DNA from 3 places in the Paenibacillus roseipurpureus genome. Region 3 is predicted to be linked to each of the others. Evidence: a T-box and tRNA genes for the amino acid it is inferred to sense, from the RefSeq annotation. Region 3 holds a T-box; the other regions hold tRNA genes.

Region 1 (2,321 bases), 2.8 Mb from region 3:
GGATTTGGTGTGGAGAGGAAGCATAATAAAAAAACCTTCGCCGGGTAACGGGGAAGGTTTATCCAATTTTATAATTAAACATTCAAATCACTTTACCGCGCCTATGTATTTTTGCAAACCATCCTCAACACATTTGGAAATTAATCGCACGAATGGTATTATTTCATTTCGAATACTGGCATCTTCCAACGTCTCATAATATTTCAAACGAGCATCGTTTGCTGCTTTTACAATTGCTGGTGGAAATCCAAATTTCATTAATATTAAATTCATTAAAAGTCGCGCTGTTCGACCATTTCCATCAGAAAATGGATGAATATAAACAAAACGAAAATGAAATTCCGCAGCTAGTTCAACGGGGTGTAATTTATTTTTGTAATCATCGTACCATTGAATCAACTGCTCCATTTTCTCAGAGAGCACTGAAAAGTGTGGAGGTGTTTGTTGTGAGCCTGATATCCTAACGTTAACCATCCGATATCTTCCTGCATTCTCATCATCAATGTTCTTAAGGACGAGATGATGAATTGATTTTATAATATACTCAGTCAATTCCATGTTTCTATTCACAATATCCTGTACGTAACTAATCGCTTCTGAATGGTTTACAACCTCAAAATGTTCACGCAGCTTTTTACCGCCTATGGTTAATCCTTCTTCCAAGACTAATTTCGTTTCTAAAAGTGTTAATGTATTACCTTCGATCGCATTAGAGTTGTACGTCCATTCAACCCGAAACACTTGCTCTAAATTTCTTACCGCAGCTGGAGGCAGAGGGCGTAAAACATCTAATTCACTTTTTAATAGATCTATTTTAGAAAAGTCCACGTTAGCGCCCCTCCTTACATCATATTACCATTATATCACAGTTGGCTATAATTAGACGTTAAAGGCATGCACTCCAACGAAGTAGAAAGAAAAGTAGCTAAAAAAAAGAAAAACCCTTGATTATCAAGGGTTTTTCTTTGGGATGCGGTCGGAGGGATTTGAACCCTCACGCCTTGTGAGCGCCACCCCCTCAAGATGGTGTGTCTGCCGTTCCACCACGACCGCATAAGAGGAATAAAATGACCCGTAGGGGACTCGAACCCCTGTTACCTCCGTGAAAGGGAGGTGTCTTAACCACTTGACCAACGGGCCACATAATCGCCATGAAAGCTAAAAGCCCGTTAGGACGACAAGTGTTATTATATAGGATTCCCGTCCAGATGACAAGTGCAATTTGTGGAAGCCTCCCTACATCGCCAGAGTGAGACAACGTCATAGAGGCTTCCTAGCTGCCTGCACTACTTGGTTTTAAAATACGACACTGACTCGTTCAGCGTATCCACAACATTGCGCAACTGCTCAGCAGCCGCCGCAATATTCTGCATCATGGCCAGCTGTTCTTCCGTAGCCGCTGCGACCGTTTGGGATCTCGTCAAAATCTGGGACGAGCTTGCTGCTGCATGATCCATCGTCGCCGAAATCTCTTCAGAACTCGCCGACATTTGCTCAGTGATCGCGGAGGTCTCATGAATCTGTGTGACGATGTGCGTCACCGATTGCATTATCGTCTCAAAGCTTTGATTCACTTCCTGCATCATGTGCGAGCCAGCGCTTGCTTCCTGCTTCGTCATTTGCATCGATTCGGAAACGCTGGCGATCTCGACACGTGTCTCATGAATAAGCTGATTAATGCCATCGGCCGATTCAATAGATTGTGCAGCCAGCTTGCGGATTTCATGCGCGACGACATTGAAGCCTTTGCCATGCTCCCCTGCTCGGGCTGCCTCAATCGAAGCATTCAACGATAAGAGATTCGTCTGATTGGCAAAATTGGTGATACTCGAAGCAATGAGCCCGATTTCGTCGGATTTTCGCGTCAAGGATTGTACGGTCGCCGCCAACTGTTCAACAGAGTTCAACATGTTGGTAATCTGCGTCTGGAGCTTGGAGAGCAGCTCATTTCCAATCGCCGCATGTTGCGAAGTTAATGACGAGTGTTCCGCCATTACACCTGAATTTTCAGCTACCCGTTGAATCCCGATCGCCATTTCTTCCATGGCACGGCTCGTTTCCTCACTGCTCCGTGTTTGTAGTTCCACATCCTGTGTCATCTCTTGAATATTCGTAGCGACATGCTCTGCCGCGCTTGCCGATTCTTTGGCACTGCCCGAGAGATCCACCGAGGCATCCTGCACGAATTGCGTGTTCGACGCGATCGCACCGATTAATCCCTTCATTTTCGCCACCATATCATCAACCGACTCCGAAATCCGCCCAAACTCATCCTTCGCATACGAGGTCTGCGGTTCATGCCGCAAATCCCCCGCTGCAAC
Region 2 (2,321 bases), 870 kb from region 3:
CCAGTGCGAATAATCTCGCCAGAAGGAAGTACGGCTTCAAGCCCGATTACATAGTCCTTCGTTGTGCCGTACTTCAGCCCTCTCAGACCGCCTGCGCACTCCATAATGTTTCCGCCAAGCGTTGAAATCACCATGCTGCTTGGATCTGGAGGATAAAATAAACCGAGCGCCTCAACGGCCAAGTGGAACTCCTTTGTATTGAGTCCTGGCTGAAACGTTGCCGTGAGATTTTCTTGATCAATCTCGATCAGCTTGTTCATCCGATTCATCACCATAATGATTCCGCCCTCGGTGGCAACCGTCCCGCCGCAAAGATTGCTGCCGGCACCTCGGCCGACAATCGGAATCCGATGCTCGTTCGCAAGCTTAAGGATCTCGGATACATGTTCTCGTGTATGTGGATATATTACGCCGTCCGGCAAATTTTGCACCATGGGGGTAGCATCGTAGGAGTGTGTGACTAACGCTTCAGGATCATCTTTAAACCAAGCCTCTCCAACAATTTGGCGAAGTTGCTGGCGAATGGATTCAGCTAACATGGCAAAGCTCCTCTCAACATGATCAAATAAAAGTGGGCAGGTCATCTGATGACTTTTCAAGTATTATATCGTATGATTGAATAGATGTATATATCCATTTACTTTCCGGGGACCCACAGAAAGATTAGGAGGTACGGCATGTCATCATCCTTTCAGTCCATTAAGCCTCAAAAAGGCTCGGACATCGTCCAGGAACAACTGAAGCAGCGAATCGAGTCCGGCGAATACGAGCCGGGGTATCGTCTACCTTCCGTTGTTGATTTGGCTGCAGGCTTCAACGTTGGCCGTTCAACGATCCGCGAAGCTCTCAGCGCCTTGAAGGCTATGGGTTGGCTTGACATTCGCCACGGCGGAGGCACCTTCGTAAGCAAAGTGCTGCCGACCGAAACACCGCTGGAATCCGGCGATTTTTTCCATCGTAAAGAGTCCATTCAGGAAGTGCTGGAAATCCGTAAATATATTGAATCCGGCTGCGCTGCATTGGCTGCCAAACGCCGGACGAAAGCTGAACTGGAGCACTTCGAGCAGACGATTGCCCGCATGCACGAGGTGCTGGAAGACGAGAAGGCGTCTGAAGAGGCGGATCTTGAATTTCATTTGCTGATCGCCAAAGCTTCGCATAATTCGCTCTTCATTCAAATGATGGACAGCCTCACGAAGCGAATGCAGGAAAGCATGGGCGATTCCCGCAGACTGTGGTTTTTTTCGGAGTTGGCCTCAGGCCAACAGCTGCTTGAAGAGCATATCGGCATCTATGAAGCCATCCGCGCCCAAAACGAAACACTCGCCTCAGATCGTATGATGCAACATCTTTTAAAAGTAGAGTCCGTGCTTGAAAACAAATGAATAAGTAATAGCAACTTTACAAATGATTAAAGGCACTTCCATTTAGCTTGGAGTGCCTTTAACGTATTTACTAACAAGAAAAACAAAAAAAGCCTTTATTTCAAGGCTTTCAGCATTGTAAAGCTGGGATGCGGTCGGAGGGATTTGAACCCTCACGCCTTGTGAGCGCCACCCCCTCAAGATGGTGTGTCTGCCGTTCCACCACGACCGCATAAGATAAATGAGATTTATTAAAATCAGAGGGCGACCGATGGGACTTGAACCCACGAATGCCGGATCCACAAACCGGTGCGTTAACCCCTTCGCCACGATCGCCACAGTAATTGCCGTCCGCTTTCGCGGTCGGAATTACAATATAGCATAATCCATCCAACGGTTGCAAGTGCTAAATTATTCAATAACTTTTCAATCATTTTTTCAATACTCACTAAGTACTTGCTCAACAAGCTCTAATTCAAATTGCTCCTTAATCGAATCATTGCTAGGACCAATAGACAGCCCGAGTTCCTTAAATTCACGAATCAAATTCTGAATTTCTCCCAGATTGCCCTCTTGCACGTAATGCTCCGTCTGATTAATGACATGATAAGCGATGGCCTGGTACGCATCACTGAAGCTTTCATCAACGCCCTCAGCCTCTCTGTAATCGGCATAATAACGCTTAAATGTCGTTAACAAACTTTCTTCCATCCTCCATCCACTCCTTCCAAGATATCGGATAGTTTGTCTATTCACTTTCCAACTTATGCAAGGCTGCCATCACGAACAATAAGCCCCTAGCTGATCGCAGCCAGGAGCTTATTGAAGCTAACCTTTTTCTATTTCTACTTTCTTATTTTACGTCGATAGTTGTAACAGCTTGGTTGGAACCTTTAAGCTCAACCACATGACCTGTAGAGAAGTTTGCAAGGTTACCTGTCAACGTGAAGTTCGCAC
Region 3 (2,321 bases):
GTATCAGGACGTGTTGTAAACACGGTCAAACTTTGATCCGCATGCCCATCAATCGCAAAGACAACTTCAGCTCCTGTTGATTTGCCAATCCAATTGCGTTGCATATCCTTGATGCTTTCTGACCAATCCAATTCTTCAAGGTCTTCTAGCAAACGCTCTGCATACTCTGTAATTTTCAAAATCCACTGACGCATCGGCTTCCGAATGACTGGATGATTTCCACGCTCACTCAGACCGTCAATAACTTCCTCATTCGCAAGCACGGTACCCAGTGCTGGACACCAGTTAACCGGTACTTCATCGACATAAGCAAGTCCTTTATTGTACAATTGGATGAAAATCCACTGTGTCCACTTGTAGTACTCTGGATCTGTCGTGCTAATTTCGCGATCCCAATCATAGGAGAAACCGAGGGATTTGATTTGACGACGGAATGTGTCAATATTCTTCTTCGTGAACTCACGTGGATCGTTCCCTGTGTCCAGCGCGTACTGCTCAGCAGGCAGACCGAACGCATCCCAACCCATCGGGTGAAGGACATTGAACCCTCTCATCCGCTTGAAACGTGAAACGATATCTGTCGCTGTGTAGCCTTCTGGATGTCCTACGTGCAATCCTGCGCCTGATGGGTAAGGAAACATATCCAACGCATAAAATTTCGGCTTATCCGAATTTTCCAGCACCTTAAACGTTTTCTTCGCATCCCAATATGCCTGCCATTTCGGCTCAATCGCTTGGGGGTTATAACCTTGCTGTTCTCTTGTCTCTTTCAATTCCTGTGTCATGACCCATTGCCTCCTTCAAGTTGCCCTTATCTGCCTATGCGCACAAAAAAACCTCACATCGCTAGCGGATATCGCTAGGGACGAGAGGTATAATTCCCGTGGTACCACCCTAGTTAACACAAGGCATTCTTTGCCCGTGTTCACTCTTCCCCTTAACGCGGGTGAGACGATCCAGCTAGCGCATCTGATCTAGGATCAGGCGGTTCACCTTCTAGCTCCGAGGCGAGTTCTCAAGACAAACATCTACCGGCTTCCACCTAATCTCCGGCTCTCTAAAAGATGCTGTACAAGGTACTATTCCTCATCTAAGCGTTGATACAACTAATTAAATTAGATTATATGTAAAATAATGCCGCACTGTCAAGCCGCGAACGCACGCCGCACACTTATTTTTTTGCAATAAAGAAAGCTCGTTCCGTCATTATAGTCGGTTGCTCCCACGTAAAGTCTGCAGCCAAATGTACTTCTCTGAAGCCCACATCGAGCAGCGTTTGCTTCAACCATGACAGCGGATACGCTCGTTGATGATGCGTCTCGTCAATGCGTCTGAACTTCGCTCCAGCCCCTTCATCTTTGACGAAGATCGTAAGATCGTGTTCAATTTGCACCCGGTCTTCATCTAATTCACTTGTCCAAATATAAGCGACATCGTCTTCATTCAGAAAAAAAGGCTGGGAATCCGCATACGCAAACAATTGCTCTGGTGTATGAACATCGAACACAAATAGGCCATCTGACTTCACACCTGCATAAGTTTGACGGAAAGCGTCCACAATGTCCGCTTCTTCCAGTAAATAATTCAGGCTATCACAGAATGACATGGCAACATCCACCTCTTCACCAAGCTCCCATTCACGGATATCTTGCTGAATCCACCGAATCGTACCGCCGCGCAATTGCCCTTGTGCGTCAGTTTGCTTCTGCTCAGCGACAGCCAGCATGTCCTCCGAGAGATCAATACCCGTAAGTTGATACCCTTGTACAGCAAGAGGAATCGTAAGATTGCCAGTTCCACAACCAAGGTCGACCAGTGTTGTCGGTTTCATCTCAAAGCGCTCGAAGCACTCTTGCAAGAAGCGCAGCCAATCCTCATAAGGCATGCTGTTCATCAGCCTGTCATACGTGTAGGCAAATTGTTCATAACTCATATTAGCCCTGGCTCTCCTCTTGCTTCATGTACGTCCAATCCTCTTCCTGATAGACGACCCCATCTTTCATCAGCTTGCCTAATGCGCGTTTAAAAGCTGACTTACTGAGTCCGAAACGGTCTTTAATAATATCGGCCTGCGTTTTATCAGAGAATGGCATGGCGTTTCCAGGTCGAGAACGGAGTACTTCAAGAATACGCTCGGCGTCCTCATCTCTTCCCTTTTCCTTCGGAAGCCGCATGGTCACATTCACACGTCCATCTTCTTCGCGCACAAAAGCAACCCTAACATCCACTAGCTCACCTAGTCGAAGCAAACGTGTCCGTTCTGTCGGCGCAATCAAGCCGATTACCCCAAAACCTAGAACGCCTGCTTCACATACCACAAA

What was found. A T-box is a leader RNA that pairs with one kind of tRNA and senses whether it is charged. The one in region 3 lies ahead of leuS (leucine--tRNA ligase), so its partner is inferred to be a tRNA-Leu.
Region 1: it encodes a tRNA-Leu, which carries the amino acid that the T-box ahead of leuS (leucine--tRNA ligase) is inferred to sense. The anticodon was not compared.
Region 2: it encodes a tRNA-Leu, which carries the amino acid that the T-box ahead of leuS (leucine--tRNA ligase) is inferred to sense. The anticodon was not compared.

The regions. Positions count from the first base shown of each region.
Region 1 is NZ_CP130319.1:5,016,849-5,019,169, forward strand. It holds gene MJB10_RS22600 (Fic family protein) at 88-828, opposite strand; tRNA gene MJB10_RS22605 (tRNA-Leu) at 972-1,053, opposite strand; tRNA gene MJB10_RS22610 (tRNA-Glu) at 1,069-1,140, opposite strand; gene MJB10_RS22615 (methyl-accepting chemotaxis protein) at 1,287-2,321, opposite strand, start outside.
Region 2 is NZ_CP130319.1:1,377,411-1,379,731, reverse strand. It holds gene MJB10_RS06325 (FAD-binding oxidoreductase) at 1-539, opposite strand, end outside; gene MJB10_RS06320 (FadR/GntR family transcriptional regulator) at 678-1,385, shown strand; tRNA gene MJB10_RS06315 (tRNA-Leu) at 1,515-1,596, opposite strand; tRNA gene MJB10_RS06310 (tRNA-His) at 1,628-1,700, opposite strand; gene MJB10_RS06305 (hypothetical protein) at 1,803-2,075, opposite strand; gene MJB10_RS06300 (S-layer homology domain-containing protein) at 2,218-2,321, opposite strand, start outside.
Region 3 is NZ_CP130319.1:2,244,411-2,246,731, reverse strand. It holds gene leuS (leucine--tRNA ligase) at 1-785, opposite strand, end outside; T-box leader at 859-1,102, opposite strand; gene MJB10_RS09685 (class I SAM-dependent DNA methyltransferase) at 1,172-1,933, opposite strand; gene MJB10_RS09680 (CvfB family protein) at 1,935-2,321, opposite strand, start outside.